3 regions of the Arthrobacter sp. D3-16 genome follow, and region 3 is predicted to be linked to each of the others. Evidence: riboswitches for the same ligand, from Rfam matches in the RefSeq annotation. Region 3 holds a riboswitch; each other region holds the start of a gene.

The links. Region 3 has a riboswitch for thiamine pyrophosphate ahead of thiC (phosphomethylpyrimidine synthase ThiC). Riboswitches for the same ligand answer to the same signal wherever they lie in the genome.
Region 1: another riboswitch for thiamine pyrophosphate. It lies ahead of M1D32_RS18700 (ECF transporter S component); the one in region 3 lies ahead of thiC (phosphomethylpyrimidine synthase ThiC).
Region 2: another riboswitch for thiamine pyrophosphate. It lies ahead of M1D32_RS06965 (FAD-dependent oxidoreductase); the one in region 3 lies ahead of thiC (phosphomethylpyrimidine synthase ThiC).

Annotation. Positions count from the first base shown of each region.
Region 1 is NZ_CP096437.1:3,999,331-4,006,045, reverse strand. It holds gene M1D32_RS18720 (iron-containing redox enzyme family protein) at 1-1,036, opposite strand, end outside; gene M1D32_RS18715 (DUF4383 domain-containing protein) at 1,115-1,573, opposite strand; gene M1D32_RS18710 (hypothetical protein) at 1,695-1,904, opposite strand; gene M1D32_RS18705 (heme-degrading domain-containing protein) at 2,012-2,554, opposite strand; TPP riboswitch at 2,627-2,767, shown strand; gene M1D32_RS18700 (ECF transporter S component) at 2,833-3,456, shown strand; gene M1D32_RS18695 (ABC transporter ATP-binding protein) at 3,456-5,012, shown strand; gene M1D32_RS18690 (energy-coupling factor transporter transmembrane component T family protein) at 5,009-5,809, shown strand; gene M1D32_RS18685 (hypothetical protein) at 5,830-6,654, opposite strand.
Region 2 is NZ_CP096437.1:1,435,514-1,442,228, forward strand. It holds gene M1D32_RS06950 (DEAD/DEAH box helicase) at 1-1,498, opposite strand, end outside; gene M1D32_RS06955 (RNB domain-containing ribonuclease) at 1,787-3,274, opposite strand; gene thiE (thiamine phosphate synthase) at 3,335-4,072, opposite strand; TPP riboswitch at 4,100-4,218, shown strand; gene M1D32_RS06965 (FAD-dependent oxidoreductase) at 4,211-5,569, shown strand; gene thiS (sulfur carrier protein ThiS) at 5,566-5,802, shown strand; gene M1D32_RS06975 (thiazole synthase) at 5,807-6,616, shown strand; gene M1D32_RS06980 (4a-hydroxytetrahydrobiopterin dehydratase) at 6,663-6,715, shown strand, end outside.
Region 3 is NZ_CP096437.1:1,751,862-1,758,576, forward strand. It holds gene ffh (signal recognition particle protein) at 1-888, shown strand, start outside; gene M1D32_RS08350 (alpha/beta hydrolase) at 991-1,725, shown strand; gene thiC (phosphomethylpyrimidine synthase ThiC) at 1,795-3,606, opposite strand; TPP riboswitch at 3,622-3,729, opposite strand; gene M1D32_RS08360 (amidohydrolase family protein) at 3,833-4,915, shown strand; gene M1D32_RS08365 (VOC family protein) at 5,018-5,893, shown strand; gene M1D32_RS08370 (hypothetical protein) at 6,011-6,451, shown strand; gene rpsP (30S ribosomal protein S16) at 6,657-6,715, shown strand, end outside.

The DNA of each region.
Region 1 (6,715 bases), 2.0 Mb from region 3:
TCAGCGAGGTCTCGCCCTGTTCCCAGCAGGCCAAAAGGTGCGTGGAAATCCTGCCATCGATCGCCATTGCCGCCGTTGCCCCCAACAGGACGTCCCCGAGGAGGCCGGGTTCAGCCTCCACCAGTCCACCCGCAAGGTCGCGGCCGGCGATCTGCTCGTGGACGGCGTCGGCTTCAACGTGCTCGTCGAAATAGTGGGTCACCCCGGTATCGAAGCCGTGCCGCCGGAAGCCGTTGCCGTACAGGCGGTTGGGCTGGGAGGAGGTCATTTCGTAGAGCGCCAGGTGACCGGTGATGGCGCCGCGAAGCCGGCGGTTGAGCCCGAAGAGGGACATCATGTTCACCGCGGCGAGTGAGATGGCGGGTACCGCATCGACGTAGGCGCCGTATTCGTCGTCCATTCCCAGCCCCCGCATGGTGCGGGCAAAGAGTGCGCTGTGCATGCGTTCCGGGCGTCCTCCGCCGTACTCGTCGGCCTGGATCTCCACCAGCGCTGCCTTCGGCCGTCCTGTGAGCCGGGGGATGGCCCACGTGTGGGGGTCCGCTTCCTTCAGCTGGTAGACGGACTTGTGGATGAGGAACTCCTTGAGCTGGTCCAGGCTCGCCTTCTTGGCCACGTAGCGGGACACGCTGGGCCCGGTGTCTGTGCCGGCAAGGCCGAACAGGACGTCAGCCACGGCGTCACTGGTCATCTCCGCTGCCGGCGGCAGGGCCAGCTCCCCGGCTATCGGTTGGGCAGCAGCCCGCAGTGCTTCCTCGAACGGCCTTTCGAGCAGGTGGCGGACCTGGATAAGGCCCGGCTCCCACTCCCACTCGTCGCTGACGCCTTGAAGGCCGGAGTAGTGGAGCTCATAGAGGCAGAAAAGGGCCAGCTGGACGTCGTCGTCCCCGATGATGTCTGTGGTTGCGTCCAGTCCTGCCGTGACCAGCCCGCGCAGTTCTTCGATGCCCGGGATGACGCTGCCGGTGCCGGCGGTTCCTGCCAGGGCAGTGAACAGGGCGCTGCTGATGGGGCCTCGGGATTCCGGGATTTTCATGATGCTCCTTTGGGCGGCAGCAGTGCTGCCGGTGTTGCGGCGTCGACGGTGACGGTTTCGGTTGGGCCGGGGCTCAGGTCACGCCCGCGGCGGCTTCTTTGGGGTGGTTCGCGGTGACAGCAGGATGGCCAGGATGATCATGCCCAGGCCCAGGGCCAGGTGCAGCCAGTTGTCGGCGCCGTTGACAGGGACAAAGTTGGCAGGGGTTTGATCGCCCACCAGGAGGCCGTAGAGCCAGAGGACCAGGTAGACAACGCCCCCGTAGATGAGGAAGCTCCTTGCCTGCTGGTGCGTTCGGGCCAGCAAGAGTCCCGCTGCCCCGAAGGCCGCGTGCACGATATTGTGCAGGATGGACACCTGGAAAAGCCCCAACAGCAAGGCTCCCGAGCCGTGCCCGGCCATGCCCAGGGCCTCGTAATTAGCAGTGATCCCGGGGATGAACCCCAGCACAGCCACAAGGAGGAAAAGGGCGCCCGTTGCAAACGCCGCCTTCTGCAGGCCGGTCCTTGCTCCGGTTGCCCGGGTGCTGACTGTCATGTCCTGTCTCCTCAAAAACCGGGAGACAACATAGTAAGCATGGTTACTAATAAAAGCTAAGTACGCTTCTCATCTTCTGGACGGCCAGCGAGTGCGGCGCCCCGGCTGGTGATGCTGGTGTCTACCCGTCGGAGGTACTCCACACATAGGGATTGGCCTGGTGCCCGCCGCGTCGGCCGTGCTCGTACCCCTGCTGCCAGGCCTTCCCGACGGCGGACACAAGTTCCGCCAGCAGGGGATAGTAGGGGTGGTCCGGGCCGATATAGATCATCTCCTCGGCGGCCTTGTCCACCGCGGCCCGCACTTGGTTTTCGGCTGCAGGACCTAGCATTGGCGTCCTCCTGGTTGAACTCCGGCCGCTGGCCTCGAATGTACTCCCGGGCCTGTGGCGGAGTCCATAGCCCGCTGGTTGATGCCTTCGGTCCATCCGCTCCGAAGTCAGTCCGCCCTCATGGACCCAAGGATCTCCCGCAGGCCCTGCACCACCAGGTCATGGTCCTGCACCTGGGGAAGCCCGGAAACAGTCACTGTTGCGACTGCGCCCACTCCTGTGACGTACACAGGGAAGGAGCCGCCGTGGGCGGCGTACCGGCTCTGATCGAACCAGGCGTTGTCCTCGATCCGTCCGCCCTTGAGCCGGGCGCGCAGCCCCACCAGGAGGGACGGCACCTCGTACCGGGCGGCAGTGCGCTGCTTCGCGCGGATCCAGTGCTCGTTGTCCGGCGTGGCGCCGGGCAGCGCCACATGGAACAGGACCTGTTCACCCTTCGTGATGTCTATCGCAATGGGAAACTGGCCCTCCTTGCCCAGCTCCACCAGCAGTAGCCCCAGGTTCAATGCATCATCCAGGGAGAAGCCGGGAAACTGTAGCTCCCGGATTTCGCTTTCGATCCGGGCGATGAGCGTTGGCAGGGATCCCTCCGGCTGGACGGCATCGGAATCCGGATCAAACTCGGTCACATGCGGGGAATTGGCAGCCATGGCCCACAATCTACCCCTCCTCCGGTGTAAACTGGACCCCGCCCACAAGGGCGATTATTTACCGACAGAATCATTCAACGACAGGGGAGCGCCGCCGTCGGGCATCACTGGCCATGCCAGGGACCGCAGGTGGGCGCTGAGAGTGCGGACAGCCGCAGACCCTCGAACCTGATCCGGTTAGTACCGGCGCAAGGGAGTCGAGTTCTCGAAGTGCGCGGCAACGGCGGCAACGCCGGTTGCTGTATCCACTTTCCCCTCCTGTTCCTCAGGAGGATCGCATGGCAACGACAGTAATCAAGAAGACCACCAGCAAGTCCTGGCGCGTCGTGGACATCGTGGTGGCAGCCCTCATCGCCATCGCAGGCGGCGTCATTTTCTGGGCCTGGTCCCAGGGCGCAGCCGCAGTCTCGGCACCAATGAACGCCGTTTATCCGCCGCTGACCGGCTTGTTGGCCGGCGGCTGGATGATCCCCGCGGTGCTGGGCATGCTGATCATCCGCAAGCCAGGCGCCGCACTGTTCTGCGAGACCGTGGCCGCCACCGGCGAACTCCTCATGGGCTCGCAGTACGGCGCCTCGGTACTGTTCTCCGGGTTCGTCCAGGGACTGGGCGCCGAGATCATCTTCGCGATCTTCGTGTACCGGAAGTTCAACCTGCCCGTAGCACTGCTCGCGGGCGCTGCCGCGGGCTTTTTCTGCGGCCTGAACGATTCCTTCGCGCCCTGGGGCTGGAACATCGCCTACTCCGGCGGGGACAAGCTGGCTTACATCATCTTCACTGCCATTTCCGGCGCCGTGATCGCGGGAGCCCTGTCGTGGATCGCCACCCGCGGCCTGGCAAAGACCGGTGTCCTCAGCTCCTTCGCGTCACGCAAGGCAGCATCGGAGCCCGTCTTTTCCTGATGACTGCTCCTTCCCTCTCCGGCGCTGCCGTGGCGGCGCGGCCGGCTGCAGTCACTGCCAGGGGCTGGGGCTGGCGGCATGCCGGGCGGTCCAAGCCTGCCGTCCGTGCCCTCGACCTGGACATTCAACCCGGCGAACGCGTGCTCCTGCTGGGCCCGTCCGGCGCCGGCAAGTCCACGCTCCTCCACGCACTGGCCGGGGTGCTGGGGGATGCGCACGACGACGACGGCGAGGCGGGCGATTCCGATGAGTCCGGTTCGCTGCTGATCGACGGCGCCTCCCCCCGGGAGCAGCGCGGCCGGGCCGGATTGATGCAGCAGGATCCGGAGACCCAGGTTGTCCTCTCGCGCGTAGGTGACGACGTCGCCTTCGGCGCCGAGAACCTTGCCGTACCCCGCGCTGACATCTGGGCCCGCGTGCACGAGGCGTTGGACGACGTCGGGCTTGCCCACCTGCCGCTGGACCATCCGACGTCGGCCCTGTCCGGCGGTCAAAAGCAGCGCCTTGCGTTGGCGGGCATTCTTGCCATGCGGCCGGGGCTGATTCTCCTCGATGAGCCAACTGCCAACCTGGACCCTGCCGGGGTGGTGGAGGTGCGGGACGCTGTGGGCCGCTGCCTCGACAAAACCGGGGCAACCTTGGTGGTGGTGGAGCACCGTGTAACCGTGTGGAAGGACCTGGTTGACCGGATTGTGGTGCTGCAGCCCGGCTCTTCAACCGATTCCGCAGTGCTGCTGGACGGCCCGCCGGACCAGGTCCTCAGCGAAGCCCGGACCATGCTGATCGAGGCCGGGGTCTGGGTGCCCGGCTACGTCCCTCCGACGCGCCTCCGTGCTGCCGGTTCGGCTCCGGCGACTGGCGACCTGCTGCTTGCCGCCGAGGAGTTGGCCGTGTCGCGTGAACATGCGCGCCGCAAGGGCTTCCGGAAGGTGCCGCCGGTGCCGGTGCAGCAAGGCATTTCCGCGCAGGTAAGGGCCGGTGAGGCGCTGGCCATCACCGGGCCGAACGGAGCGGGGAAATCGACATTTGCGCTGACGCTGGCCGGGCTGCTGGAACCGGTTGACGGCAAGGTTTCCGCCACCCTGGCCCTCAGCCGGGGAGCTGGAATTGACCCTTACCAGTGGAAGGCCGAGCAGCTGATCGAGCGCGTGGGTACGGTGTTCCAGGAGCCTGAGCACCAGTTCGTCACGGGGAAAGTACTGGACGAACTGATGTTCGGCCCGCGGCACCTTGGCCACGGAGAAGAGCGGGTGGATGAACTGCTCGAGCGGCTCCGGCTCACCGGGCTCGTCGACGCCAACCCGTATACCCTTTCGGGCGGCGAGAAGCGGCGGCTTTCCGTCGCCACGGTCTTGGCCGCGCACCCCCAGGTCCTGGTCCTGGACGAGCCAACCTTCGGGCAGGACGCCAACACCTGGGCTGAGCTGGCATCCTTCCTGTCCGAGCTCCTGGACGCGGGCACGGCGGTAGTGTCCGTGACCCACGATGCCGAGTTCACGGCTGCGCTGGGCGGAACGGAACTGCGGCTGGCTGCTGCGGCGGCGGTGTCGCCATGAGGCAGGAGTTGAACCTGCGCGGCAACCACGCCCTGCTGACCCGTGCCAATCCGTTGAGCAAGTTCGCCGCCGTCTTCCTGATAACAGCAGTGCTGGCGCTGTCCATTGACTGGGTGTCCGCGTCAGTGGCGCTGGTCTTTGAGTTCCTGCTGTTCCCATTGGCAGGCCTCACCCTGACTCTGCTGTGGCAGCGGGGCTGGCCGCTCATCCTGGCCGCCGCCGTGGGTGGCTGGAGCACCTCCATCCTGGCGCCGGACAGCGGAAAGACGCTTATCGACGTCGGCATCTGGACCATGAGCGAAGGCTCCCTGGAGCTGGGGGCCGGGTTCATGCTGCGGGGGTTGGCGATTGCGCTGCCGGCGGTCCTGCTGATGAGCTGCACTGATCCCACGGACCTTGCCGATGCGCTGGCGCAGAAGGCACGCCTTCCGCACCGGTTCGTGCTGGGAACCTTGGCCGCCATGCGGCTCGTGGGGCTGATGGCCGAGGAATGGCAGACCATCGGCATGGCCCGCCGCGCCCGCGGCGTCGGTTCCCGCGGTAATGCCCGCCAGCGGCTGAAGGCGACGCTGGGGCAGAGCTTTGGCCTGCTGGTGCAGGCCATCCGGCGTGCTTCCCGGCTTGCCGTCACCATGGAGGCCCGCGGCTTCGGCGTCGGACGGCGGACCTGGGCTCGGGAATCCACTTACAGCGCGCTGGACCTTTGGGTGCTGGCTGCCGGAGTGCTGATGGCCGGTGGAGCATGTGTTGCCGCAGTATGGGCCGGCACCTGGAACATGGTGTGGCTGGGGACCTGACGGCTCACACCTCCGCTGGTTCAGCCGCAGGAGTAGTTGTAATCAAACTTTCTCGTCACGAACTGGGTGAGCATGACTTCACCGCCTGCGGTCAGGGGCGGGTCTGAACAGTTGGCTTTGGCTCCGGTTACCGTGCGCGCCCCCGCCAGCCAGCTCGGCAGGGAGTAGAGGTTGCTCGAGTTGTTGACGGTTCCCACAATCCGGCTCCATTGAAGGCCGGTTGAGTAGATCCCAACGTCCTTGACATCGATGCTCTGGAAGAAATCCGTCATGCCCTCCAGGACTGCACGGTTGGCATCCTTGTCCGTGGACCAGGAGTTCTCGGTTTCCACATCCAGCCACCAGACGTAGTCGGAGGGGTTGCTGATCCCGCGGATGTAGGCGTCGTCCCAGGCCTTGGCGTAGCCGTACATGTAGGCGCACGCCCTGCCATAATCCTTTTCCCCGCAGGAGCCGTAGGGGTTATGGACGGCCGACCCTATCGGGTACTCGTTGCTGGAGGGCCACCACGAGCCGCTGCTCCCGGGGTTGGCGGTGTTCACGTAAAGGGACACCTCAGGCTGGGCCGAATTGCCGGACGAGGTCGCAGCCCACTCGAGCTGTTCCTGCAGGCAAGGATTGGTGTTATTGGCCAACCCGTTGTTGACGCCGACGATGGCAAACGCCTGGCCTGCGGGAAGATCCTTGCCGCATTGGGGCCATGAGACGTCGTTGCCGAGCGTTGACTGTTTCCCTTCTCCCGGCGATGGCGCTGCGGACGCCGCCGCAGCGGGAACCATGAGCAGGGCTGCGAACAGCACGCCGGCGAGTCTGGCTGCGGCTTGGCTGCCTCGATTCCAGCGCATTCAGCGCCTCCGTCGTCGTCGAAGGAAGAGGTTTATCCAGTTTCCTCCGGTTCGGCGGGCA
Region 2 (6,715 bases), 320 kb from region 3:
CGCTGCTGCGGCTGTCGTCGCGGTTTCCGCCCCTGCCGTCGCGGCCACGGCTGCTGCGGTCCCGGCCGTCGCGTTCGCGTGATGGGCCACTGTCACGGCCGCCACGGCTGTTCTTCTTGCCGGTTTCGCCCAGGTCTTCAAGCAACTCGGCGTCCACCCCGGCAAGGATGCGCTTGTCACGCGGCAGGCGGCCCTTGGTGCCTTCAGGGATGTCCAGGTCCTCGTAGAGGTGCGGTGAGGAGGAGTAGGTCTCGATGGGCTCCGGCACGCTCAGGCCCAGGGCCTTGTTGATGAGGCTCCAGCGCGGCATGTCATCCCAGTCCACGAAGGTCACCGCGGTGCCCTTGTTGCCGGCCCGGCCGGTGCGGCCCACGCGGTGCAGGTAGATCTTCTCGTCTTCCACGCACTGGTAGTTGATGACGTGGGTGACGTCATCAACGTCGATGCCGCGCGCGGCGACGTCGGTGGCCACCAGGACGTCCACCTTGTTGTTGCGGAAGGCACGCAGTGCCTGTTCCCGGGCGCCCTGGCCCAGGTCGCCGTGGATGGCGGCGGCTGCGAAGCCGCGGTCCACAAGCTCCTCGGCCACCTTGGCGGCGGTGCGCTTGGTCTTGGTGAAGATAATGGTGCGGCCGCGGCCCCGCGCCTGGAGGATGCGGGCCACAACTTCGGTCTTGTCCATGCTGTGGGCACGGTAGATCAGCTGCCGGATATCGCGCTTGGTGAGGCCCTCGTCGTCGGGATCTGCAGCGCGGATGTGGGTGGGCTGCGTCATGTAGCGGCGGGCCATCGCGATGACCGGGCCCGGCATGGTGGCCGAGAACAGCAGGGTCTGGCGGACTGCCGGCGTACCGGCGATGAGGGTTTCCACGTCCGGCAGGAAGCCGAGGTCCAGCATCTCGTCCGCTTCGTCCAGGATGACGATTTTGACGTTCTTCAGGCTCAGGTGCTTCTGCTTGTAGAGGTCGATGAGGCGGCCGGGTGTTCCCACCACGATCTCCACGCCCTTCTTCAGCGCCTCCACCTGCGGCTCGTAGGCACGACCGCCGTAGATGGTGGTGATGCGGGCGTTGCGCTTGCGGGACGCCGTCTGCAGGTCATTGGCCACCTGCACGGCGAGTTCGCGCGTCGGTACGATGACCAGGGCCTGCGGGGCGCCGGGAACCGGAAGCTTGTCGTAGCCGGGGTCGTCCTGGCCCACCACCCGCTGGAGGGCGGGGATGCCGAAGCCGAGGGTTTTGCCGGTACCGGTCTTCGCCTGGCCGATGATGTCGTGGCCGGACAGGGCCACCGGCAGGGTCATGGCCTGGATGGGGAAGGGGTGGGTGATCCCGGCGTCGGCCAGGGATTCCACGATGTCCGCACGGACGTTGTAGTCGGCGAAGGACTTCTCGGCGATCTCGTGGGGCTTCTCGTCCGAGATGATGGTTTCTTCCGGCTCGATGGTCTCGGTGCCGGACTCATCGGTCAGAAGCTGGTGGGTATGCAATTCACTCACTGTGGAGTTTCCTTATTCATTTGGGCAGTGGCGCTGCCTGCTCAACGGGCCGGCCGAAGGGCTGTTCCGGAGCACGCTCGGGCGCACAAGCAATTCCAGTGGAAGCCGATCGCGGGCTATCTAAATGCTGGCACTGGTGACCAGCGGGTGTATCTCAAGATCGCGTAGGGGCGGGCTTGTTGGTTTCAAATCAAGGAAATCAACGACCGGGCATCCATTTCTACCTCTTCAGTCTAGCCGCAGGCGGCCAAAAACCAGGCTTCCGCGGCCGGACGGCCCTTCGCGGCACTACTCCACGAGTTCGAAATGGACTTCGCGCGTCGCGATATCGGAGGAGACCAAGCGGACCCGGACCTTGGTTCCGGACACCAGTTCCCCGGCGCAGCGTGCGGTCACAGCGGGGTCTGCGATCTGGATGACCCCCGAACCGCCGTTCCCGTTGCCGTTCTTCCCGTTGCCGTTGCCGTTTTTGCCGTTTTCCTTTTGCGGCTTGGACCCGGTAATCACGATCGCGTCGAATTCCTGCCCGATGTGGTTAACCAGCAGCGCGGCCTCCACGGTATCGAGGGCCATCCGTTCCATCCGTGATGCCAGCTGGTCCGACCCGGCCATGATCTCGGGCAGGGACTGGAGTGCCTCCCGTGCCCAGGCCGGTACATTGCCGCCATTACTCAACGCTTCACAGATCACCAGGACAAAGCGGTCCACGAGGCGGCGCAGGGGAGCGGTGGTATGGGCATAGGCGGCGCCAATGGCGGACTGGACGGCGTCCTCCGGGACGGAACCGTCAAAGGCGGTGTAGGCGGCGCCGCGGAACAGCATGCCGGCCGAATGCAGGATGGCCAGCTGGCGGGGATCGGTGGAGTCGAGGCTGCGCAGGTATTCGCCGTAGCTAACCTCCCCGTCCCAGGGCTTGCCAAGGGCCTCTGTCTGCAGCCGGAAATGATTCAGGGAGCGCTCGTCCGGGGACGGCATGGTGCGCAGGATGCCCACCTTACCCGCGAGCATGAGGTTGGCCGCTGCCATTCCGGTCATCAGGGATATCTGCGCGTTCCAGTCCTCCACCGGAAGCTGGGGAGCGGCGGCAATCCGGTAGCCGCCGTCGGGAAGCTGGACAATCTCCTGTTCCGGCATGTTCAGGCTGGCGCCCCCGCGGGCCCGTTCCAGCTCCACGCGCTTAAGCCCCACTTCCTTAAGGAGCTGCAGCACAGGGGAGGCGGTACCGGCGTCAAGCTCCGCCTGCACCCCCTTATAACTGAGCTTCGCGCGGCTGCGCATCCGGGCCCGCTTCACGGCTACGGATGTCACCTCGGCAGCGCTGTCCAGGCGGAAGTCCCAGACGAACGCAGAACAGTCCTGGCCGGGGAGGAGGCTGCCGGCCTGTTCGCTGATGACTTCCGGATGCAGCGGGATCCGACCGTCAGGGGCATAAAAGGTCTGGCCCCGGCGGCGGGTTTCCGTGTCCAGGGCCCCGCCAGGGGGCACGAAAGCGGGGACATCGGCGATGGCGTACAGCACGTGGTAGCCGTCGCCGTCAGCTTCGATGAACAGTGCCTGGTCCAGGTCAGTGGACGATGCGGGATCGATGGTGATGAATTCGACGCCGGTGAGGTCGTAGTCAGGAAACTGCAGGGCCTCAACTGCCGCTTTCGCGTCAGCCACCGCGTCCTCAGGGTAGGCGCCCGGCAGCTCCAGCTCCGTCCTCAGGGCACTCAGCGCTTCCTCAAGGGCGTTGTTGTGCTCGTGGACGTTGGGGGCCAGCCGATGGTGTGACACGAAAATCAGCCTAGCCGGAATCGGCGCCTTTATGCAGGCATCCGTCCCGGAGCGGCGGCATCAGGAGGTGAGGGCATCCAGGGCGGCGAGCAGCGCAGCGGCGGCGGCTGCCGGGTCGCTGGCCTCCGTAATGGCCCGGACCACCACGATCCTGCGTGCGCCCGCTTCCACCACCTGCTCCACGTTGCCGTGGTCAATGCCGCCGATCGCGAACCAGGGCACACCGCCGTCGTCCTGTCCTTCCCGCGCTGCCGGCCGCGCGGCTGTGGCGGCATACTGCACCAGCTCCAGTCCCACAGCTGCCCGCCCCGGTTTGGTGGGCGTGGCCCATACCGGACCCACGCAGAAGTAGTCCAGCCCGGCGGGGCCGGCGGCCGCACCGAGCGCCGCATCCACCTGGGCAGGGGTGTGGCTGGACAGGCCGATGGCGGCGTTGCCGTTGAGCAGGGTCCGTGCAGCGTCCAGGGGCAGGTCCTTTTGGCCGATGTGGAAGACGGGTGACCCGGACAGCACCGCGATGTCGGCACGGTCGTTGACAGCCCATAGCCGGCCGTGCCGCTCTGCCGCTTCCTTGAGCACCGCCAGGAGTTCCAGTTCCTCTGCTGCCTCGATGGCCTTGTCCCGCAGCTGGATGATGTCCACCCCGCCGGCGAACGCTGCGTCCACGAACTGGTCGAAGTCGCCGCGGTCCCTGCGGGCGTCAGTGCAGAGGTAGAGGCGGGCGGCGTTGACGCCGTTGCTGATCTTGGCGCTGCTGAGGACATCGGTGCCGGCGGCAGGGGTGTGGGACACATTCATGGGGGAAAGCCTAGTTCCTCTACACTGGCCTCGTACTGCGGGAGCCCGCGGCAGCTGTCACAAAGCGCCGGGCTGAGAGGGCGTCAGAGCCGACCGCTTGACCTGATCCGGCTAATACCGGCGTAGGGAAGGAGACACATGGGCGCACCATCAGGGCCCCTGGCCGTGGACGCGGACAGCACAATCCATGCTGATGTGGCGGTGATCGGCGGCGGAGTCATTGGCCACGGTATCGCGTGGGAGGCGAAGCGTTCCGGCCGTTCCGTTGCGGTGATCGATGACGCACCGGGTTCGGGGGCCAGCTGGGCCGCCGCCGGGATGCTTGCCCCGGTAAGCGAGCTGCACTACCAGGAGGAGGATCTCCTGGAATTCATGCTGGATGCCTCGGCCCGCTGGCCGGAATTTGCCGCCGGTCTCACCGCAGCGTCGGGAGCAGATCCCGGATACATCACGACGCCGACCCTCGCCGTGGGTGCCGACGCCGCCGACCGCCGTGCCCTGATGGACCTGCGTACCGTCCAGCAGGCCAGCGGCCTTTCCGTAGAGCCGCTTACCGTCCGGGGTGCGCGGCAACGGGAACCCCTGCTCAGCCCCGGGATCGCCTGCGCTTTGGACACTCCGGCCGACCACCAGGTGGATCCAAGACTGTTGGTGGCCTGCCTGCAGGCCGCCTTGGCCGGGCATGGTGCGGATGACGGCGGCGGGGACACGAAGACAGCCGCAGGTTGGGGCAGTGCAGCAGGTGGCGCCGTCGACGGATATGCGGTACCGGCGAAGGCAGCCGGACTGCTGTGGCAGGACGGGGCTGTTGCCGGCGTGCGCCTGGCGTCCGGGGGAACCGTGCTGGCGGCCGAAACGGTGGTGGCGAACGGGCTGCACGCGGCAGCTCTTGAAGGACTGCCTGATGAGCTGCTCCTGCCGTTGCGGCCCGTCTACGGGGACATCCTGCGCCTGGCAGTGCCCAGGCATCTGCAGCCCCTGGTGACCTCCACCGTCCGTGGACTGGTGCACGGCGTTCCGGTCTACATCGTCCCCCGCAGGGACGGCACGGTGGTGATCGGGGCGACCCAGCGCGAGGATGCGGTGTCCGGCACGGACGCCGTTTCCGCCGGGGGCGTGTACCAGCTCCTCCGCGACGCGCAAGTACTGGTTCCCGCCGTCGCCGAACTCGAACTGCTGGAATGCACCGCCCGCGCCCGTCCCGGAACACCCGACAACGCGCCGCTGCTGGGGCGGGTTCCCGCCCCGGACGCAGCGGCCAACGGCCAGCACGGGTACGTTTCCGGCCTGATCATCGCCACCGGGTTCTTCCGCCACGGAGTCCTGCTGGCACCGGCCGCAGCCGCCGTCTGCCGGGACCTTCTGGACGGCCACGAGGACCCCCGGTGGGCGGCCTTCAGCCCGGGCCGCTTCTCCACCGGGGCAGGCGCCGGCGTAACCACCGGCTCAGTCCCCAAACACTTCAGCCACACATCGCCCACAAAGGAAACAGCATGAACATCACCTTGAACGGAACCCGGCACCCTGTGCCTGAGGGTGCCTCCATCACCGTGCTCGTCAGCCAGATCACCGGCCGCCCCCTGGCCGCCAACGGCCAGGCAACCGACGGCCAAAAGCTTGGTGTGGCCGTGGCCCACAATTCCGAGGTTGTACCGCGCAGCCAGTGGTTTACCACCGCGCTCGCGGATGGCGACGAGGTCGAACTCGTCACGGCAGTCCAGGGAGGCTGAGACCATGACCGAAACGATCACCACTCCACGCGTGGCCGGCCATGATGATCCGCTGGTCATTGACGGCGTCACGTTGACATCCCGCCTCATCATGGGCACGGGCGGCGCGCCCAGCCTGGACGGCCTGGGGGCTGCCCTCCTGGCCTCCGGCACCGGCCTCACCACGGTGGCAATGCGGCGGTATTCCACCGCTGAGACCGGATCACTCTTCCAGCTGCTCGTGGACCACGGCATCCGGGTGCTGCCCAACACAGCAGGCTGCTTCACGGCCCGGGATGCCGTGCTGACGGCCGAACTGGCCCGGGAGGCGCTGGAAACCGACTGGGTGAAGCTGGAAGTCATCGCTGACGAACAGACCTTGCTGCCGGACGCCGTCGAACTGGTGGACGCCACGGAACAACTCGTCAACAGGGGCTTCAAGGTTTTTGCCTACACCAACGATGATCCGGTCCTCGCGCTGCGGCTTGAGAACCTTGGGGCCACTGCGGTCATGCCCCTCGGGGCGCCGATCGGCACCGGACTGGGCATCCTGAACCCGCACAACATCGAGTTGATCGTCTCACGCGCTTCGGTTCCGGTGGTTCTGGACGCCGGCATCGGTACGGCCTCGGACGCCGCGCTGGCCATGGAGTTGGGCTGTGACGCCGTGCTGCTGGCCACGGCGGTAACCCGGGCGCAGAATCCTGCCCTGATGGGGGAGGCCTTCAAACATGCAGTCATCGCCGGTAGGCTGGCGAAAGCGGCGGGCAGGATCCCGCGCCGCGAACATGCACTGGCGTCGTCGGCCATGGAGGGCCGGGCAGAGTTCCTGTAGCCCGCTCCCGGTGCCGCGGAAGCCAGCCTTAAGGCGAGGAGCAGTCATGGCCGGCAAGGACATTCTTTCTCCCGAGCGGCTCGAGGACGCCCTGGCCGT
Region 3 (6,715 bases):
ATGATCGGCCAGGACGCCGTCAACACGGCGCACGCCTTCGATGAGGGCGTCAACTTCACCGGCATCGTCCTGTCGAAGCTCGACGGCGATGCCCGCGGCGGTGCCGCACTTTCCGTTGCGTCAGTCACCGGGAAGCCAGTGATGTTCGCCTCCACCGGTGAAGGCCTGGACGACTTCGAGCTCTTCCACCCGGACCGGATGGCGTCCCGCATCCTCGATATGGGCGATGTCCTCACGCTCATTGAGCAGGCCGAGAAGTCCTGGGACAAGGATGAAGCTGCCCGGATGGCGAAGAAGTTCGCCGACCAGGAAGACTTCACCCTGGACGACTTCCTGGCGCAGATGCAGCAGATCCGCAACATGGGCTCCATGAAGAAGATGCTCATGATGATGCCGGGCGCGCAAAACATCCGCCAGCAGCTTGAGCAGTTCGACGAGCGCGAAATCGACCGTGTCGAAGCAATCGTCCGCTCCATGACGCCGCATGAGCGCGTCGCTCCCAAGATCATCAACGGCTCCCGCCGCGCCCGCATCGCCCGCGGTTCCGGCGTGCACGTCTCCGAGGTCAACGGCCTCCTGGAGCGGTTCGCGCAGGCCCAGAAGATGATGAAGAAGATGGCCCAGGGCGGCATGCCCGGAATGCCTGGTATGCCCGGCATGCCGGGTGCGGGCGGTGGCGCGCGGAAGAACGCCAAGAACGCCCCCAAGAAAAAGGCCAAGTCAGGTAACCCCGCCAAGGCTGCCCAGGAACGCAAGGAGGCCGAGGCCCGGCGTGCGAACGCAGCCAAGGCATTGCCCACCGGGGCCGCCTTTGGCCAGCAGCCGGGCGACTTTGATCCCTCGCAGCTGAACCTGCCCAAGGGTTTCGACAAGTTCCTCGGCCAGTAACCACATCTGCTGCCTGGTAGCGCCAAGCCTCGTTTTGAGCGGTCAGAACGACACTTGGCGTTACTCTCCTGGGTTATCGGTGCCGTCGAATAGGGTTGGGTCATGTTCAAGCAGAGGGTAGTGTTCGTGCACGGCGCCGGCAGCTTCGGCTCTGCGGCCTGGCCGCGCCAGCACGGTATGGCACTGTCCTATGACGCACTGTTCCTGCGCCGCCACGGGTACCATCCTGTGGCTGAACCCGTTGAGTCCTCCTTCGAGGAGGACGCCGCCATTGTGCTGCAGTCCCTTGCCGACGACGGCAGGGGCGCCGCGGGCGGACACGTCGTTGCGCACTCACAGGGAGCCATCGCAGCGATGATGGCCGCCGTCGAACGTCCCGACCTTGTCTTGTCCTTGACCCTGGTGGAGCCCGCCTGCCTGTCGCTCACCGCGGAACTGCCGGCCACGGCGGCCCATATCAAGCTGATGCAACCCCTGTTCGAGGCCCGGCACCACATGAGCGACCAGGATTTCCAGCGCGAGTTCGTCCGGCGGGTCTATGCCACGGACCTGCAGCAGCCGGCCACAGCGGAGGAGAAGCGGTCCGCCAGGAGGCTGCGCCTGCAGGCTCCTTCCTGGGAGGCTCCGCTGCACATTGTTCCCGGCGTCCCCACCCTGGTCCTCACCGGGGGATGGGAGCCGCTCTACGAGGAGATTGCCGGCTACCTGCGTGAGACCGGCTCCCTGCACCGCACGGCGGCGGGAGGGCACCGGCCCCATGACTCCCCGGAAGGTGACCGCATCATCCGCTCCTTCATCAGCGGGGTCAGCAGGAGCCAGCCTGCCAGGGCTTCCTGAGGCCTGCCGCGGGCAGCTTCCCCGTCCGGCAGGCCCCCAATAGCCTGCCGGACGGAAATTGTGGTGCAGCTACGGGCGGTCGTTCACCGGAACAGCCAGCTCCGCGAGGTAGACCTTGCCGCCCGCTGCAAGGAATTCCTCACTTTTTCCCCGCATTCCTGCTGCCATTTCCGCCACCGCTGCCTGCGACTCCGCTGACCCGTATTCGTCCCGGATGTCCTGGCTGATCCTCATGGAACAGAACTTGGGACCGCACATGGAACAGAAGTGCGCTGTCTTGGCGGGTTCCGCGGGGAGGGTCTCGTCGTGGAAGGCCTCGGCGGTCACCGGGTCCAGGGACAACGCGAACTGGTCCCGCCAGCGGAATTCGAAGCGTGCCTTGGACAGTGCGTCATCGCGTTCGTGCGCCCCCGGGTGGCCCTTGGCGAGGTCTGCGGCGTGCGCTGCGATCTTGTACGTGATCACTCCTGTTTTGACGTCGTCCTTGTTAGGCAGGCCCAGGTGTTCTTTCGGAGTGACGTAGCACAGCATGGCCGTTCCGTAGCGGGCGATTTCCGTGGCGCCGATCGCTGAGGTGATGTGGTCGTACCCCGGCGCCACGTCGGTAACGAGCGGGCCCAAAGTGTAGAAGGGCGCGCCCTTGCACAGCTCCTGCTGGCGTTCGACGTTGTCCCGGACCAGGTGGAACGGTATGTGGCCGGGGCCTTCCACCATCACCTGCACGTCGTATTCCCAGGCACGCTGCGTCAGTTCGGCCAGTGTGTCCAGTTCGGCGAACTGCGCGGCATCATTGGCATCGGCCGTTGCCCCCGGCCGCAGGCCGTCGCCCAGGGAAAACGCGACGTCGTACCTCGCGAAGATTTCGCAGAGCTCATCGAAGTGCGTGTACAGGAAGTTTTCCTGGTGATGCGCCAGGCACCAGCCGGCCATGATCGATCCGCCACGGGACACGATGCCCGTCACGCGGTTGGCGGTCAGGGGAACGTACCGGAGCAGGACGCCGGCGTGAATGGTCATGTAATCCACGCCCTGTTCGCACTGTTCAATGACGGTGTCGCGGAAGATTTCCCACGTCAGCGCGTTTGCTTCGCCGTTAACCTTCTCGAGGGCCTGGTAGATGGGGACGGTGCCGATCGGAACGGGTGAGTTGCGGATGATCCATTCCCTGGTGGTGTGGATATCGTCGCCGGTGGAAAGGTCCATCACGGTGTCTGCGCCCCACTGGGTGGCCCACTGCAGCTTGTCCACTTCTTCGGCAATGGAACTGGTGACAGCAGAGTTGCCAATGTTGGCGTTGATCTTCACCAGGAAGGCTTTGCCAATAATCATCGGTTCAGACTCGGGATGATTAATGTTGTTCGGAATGATCGCCCGGCCGGCGGCCACTTCGCTGCGGACCAGTTCCACATCGCAGTTCTCCCGCAGCGCCACGAAACGCATCTCGGGGGTGGTGAGGCCCTGCCGTGCGTAGTGCATCTGCGTCGCCGTCCTGCCTTCGACGGCGCGGCGGGGCACCGGACGGGCGCCCTTCCACTCCACGCTGGCCGCACCCCGGCGGACAGCCGAGCGGCCGTCGTCGAGCAGGTTCCGGCCGCGGCCGCCGTAGGTTTCCGTGTCGCCGCGCGCTTCTATCCATGGTGAGCGGAACGGGTTGAGGCCCCGGACGGGGTCGCCCCCCGGGCCGGCAGTGCGGTAGATCCGGAACGGACCGTTGGAGTCGCCGTTGGGTGAAGGCGCCAGGGCTATCTCCGTAACGGGCACCTGTATGCCGGATGCGGCATCGCGGACAAAGGCCAGGGAATGGGACTTCAGCGACTCCGTGACAGCAGCCTGGTCCTGGCCGCCTTCCGCCGTACCGGACAGAGTGTGGGCAGGGTTCAACGGTGCAATGGGTGTACTCAAGGTTTACTCACTTCCTTCGCCGGCATTACCCGGACAGGTTCAACGGTCGCAGGCTGCGTCAGCCCGATCTCAGCCCCTGCAGGGGCACCCGTGTGGTCAAGATGAAAGCTACCACAGACCCCGGAGGGCCAGGGTGGGACAAGGCCGAAGGGCTCCTGCCACATGCGGCGGTGCTAGCCTGTCGGGGCGGGAAAGAGGTAAATCCATGGCAGAGATCGTCCACTTCACGGGAACCGTCCTCACCGGGCCGGACAGCGAGCGGCGGGGATTGTGGTCCGTTGACGGCAGGCTGACATTCCAGCGGCCGGCAGGGGAACCGCGCACGGTCCTGGACGGATGGGTGTTGCCGGGATTCGTGGATGCCCACTGCCATATCGGGCTGGGAGCCGGTGGGGCGGTGGAGGCAGCAGTTGCGGAGGAACAGGCCAGAACCGACCTGAACGCTGGAACACTGCTGGTGCGGGACGCCGGTTCCCCTGCTGACACCCGCTTCCTGCAGGACAGCCCGAACGCCCCTGTACTCATCCGGGCCGGCAGGCATGTTGCCAGGACCCGGCGGTATCTGCGGGGCTTCGCCGAGGAAGTTGAACCGGACGGCCTGGTGGAAGCTGTCCGGAAACAGGCCCGCGACGGCGACGGCTGGGTCAAGCTCGTGGGGGACTGGATTGACCGCGGCGCCGGTGACCTGGCGCCGTCCTTTCCTGCCGCCGTCGTCAGGGACGCCGCACAGGCGGTGCACGATGAAGGCGCGCGGATTACCGCCCATTGCTTTGCCGAAGAAACGCTGGACCAGATGCTGGACGCCGGGATCGACTGCATCGAGCATGCCACTGGGCTCCTGCCACGGCATCTGCCCAGGTTCGTCGAGCAGGGCGTTCCGATTGTGCCCACCCTCATCAACATCGCGACGTTTCCGGATATCGCCTCCCAGGCGGAGCCCAAGTTTCCCCGGTACGCCGCACACATGCGGGCATTGTGGGAGCGCCGGGCGGAGCGGGTACTGGAGGCGTACGAAGCAGGAGTGCAGATCTACGCCGGTACCGATGCGGGCAGCGTTATACGGCACGGCAGGATCGCCGATGAGATTCTGGCCCTTCACCGTGCAGGCCTGCCAATGGCCGCTGCCCTCGACGCCGCCTGCTGGGGTGCCCGGAGTTGGCTGGGTGCCGAGGGATTGCAGGAGGGCGCCCGTGCCGACGTCGTGCTGTGCCGGGAAGATCCGCGGCAGGCTCCTGGAACGGTCAGCGAACTGGCGCACGTCGTGCTCGGGGGCCGCGTCATCCGCTGATTTCCCATTCAGGAAAAGCACTTGGAATAAATTGAAGGTTCAAGTAATTTTAACTGTGACAGGCAGCCTCATCCGGACGGCCGCCAACACCAGGAGCGTTCAATGACTGCAGAAGCCATCAGCCAGGATCTTCTTCCTGCCGACCTGACCATGGGCACCGTGATGCTCAAGGTGGGCGACATGAAGGTGATGACGGACTACTACCAGCGCGCCCTCGGTCTTGAGGTCATTGCCGAGCAGGACGGCGGGCTCTACCTCGGCCGGCTGCAGAAACCGCTCGTGCACCTCGCCCCAGCTCCGGGGTTGAACCTCCCGGGCAGGGGAGAAGCCGGACTCTTCCACACCGCGCTGCTGTTCGAAAACCAGGCGGACCTCGCCGCCACCATCGCCACCGCCGCCCGGTTCGAGCCGCGGTCCTTTACGGGCAGCGCCGACCACCTCGTCAGCGAGGCCTTCTACTTCAATGATCCCGAAGGTAACGGCATTGAGCTCTACTGGGACCGGCCGCGCAGCAACTGGTCCTGGAACGGCACTGACGTGGTGATGGACAGCCTCGCCCTGCCGCCGCAGCGGTATCTCGAGCGGCACCTCACCGAAGAGTCCCTTCAGCGCCAGCGCGGGAGCGTGGCCGGAGTGGGCCACGTCCACCTCCAGGTAGGCGACGTCCAGTTGGCCCGCGACTTCTACGTGGGAATCCTCGGGTTTGAAAAAACCGCAGGCTGGCACGGGCAGGCGTTGTTTGTCTCCGCCGGCGGCTACCACCACCACATGGCCATGAATGTCTGGAACAGCCGCGGCGCCGGTCCCCGCAAGGATACGCTCGGCCTCGGTGAGGTGCTCATCGAGGTGCCGGCCGGAGACGACGTCGGGGCGCTCGCGGATCGGTTGAAGGTCGCCGGACTGCCGGCGCACCACACGGGCGCGGAGCTGCGGTTTGAGGATCCGTGGCGCAACCGGATCCGCGTAGCGGTCCGCTGACGCTGCCGCACCTGCTACGGGGCAACCGTAGGCCGCCTTGTACTAGGCTGAAATCGAACGGCCGGGCGGCAGGTGCCGCCTGCGGGGCCGCACCGTCGACGGAATGAGGGCATTCCCATGGGCTTCACCGAGATCTTTGTCGCTACCCACGACGGCGCGCTGAAGCGTGCCGGCGTGCTGGACCAAGGTGGCAGCGGGCAGGCCGAGCAGGCCGTAAGGATCCCGGAAATCAGTGACTTTGAAGTTGAACAGCTCGGTGAGCTGGCAGGTACTGCCGTCCACGCCGGCGGGGCAGACTATGAGCTGACCATGGTGGACGTGGCCAGCGATTCGCTCCTGGCGGTGCCCTCGGCCATGGTCCGTGCCCTGGCCGACCTCCTGACGTACGAGGTGGAAGGCGAGGGCAACGTCCTCGATGACGTCGCCGAACAGTGGGCGGCCCAGGACGACATGCCTTTCGATGCTGGCCAGGCGCGCGCCTACGTGGAGCAGTTGGCGGAACTGGCCAGCAGAATCGACGACTCCGAGCGCAGCGGCCTGTACGTCTGGTCCTCCTGACGGAGCGCCCCGCCCTCGCCGGTGACGGCGGGCCGGGTGTCAAGTCGAAATTAGGGCGCTCATCTGGCACAATAAACAGGTACTCGATCTGCGTGGCCCCTCTCTCCGCGTCCGGATCCTGTCCTTCGAGCCCGCAAGTACGGCCCGCCCCACGGGTGCAGAACGCCGGGTTCACCCCCTTTCTGAAACAGGAGTGACCACAAAAGTGGCCGTAAAGATTCGCCTTAAGCGCTTTGGCAAAATGCGCGCACCGTACTACCGCAT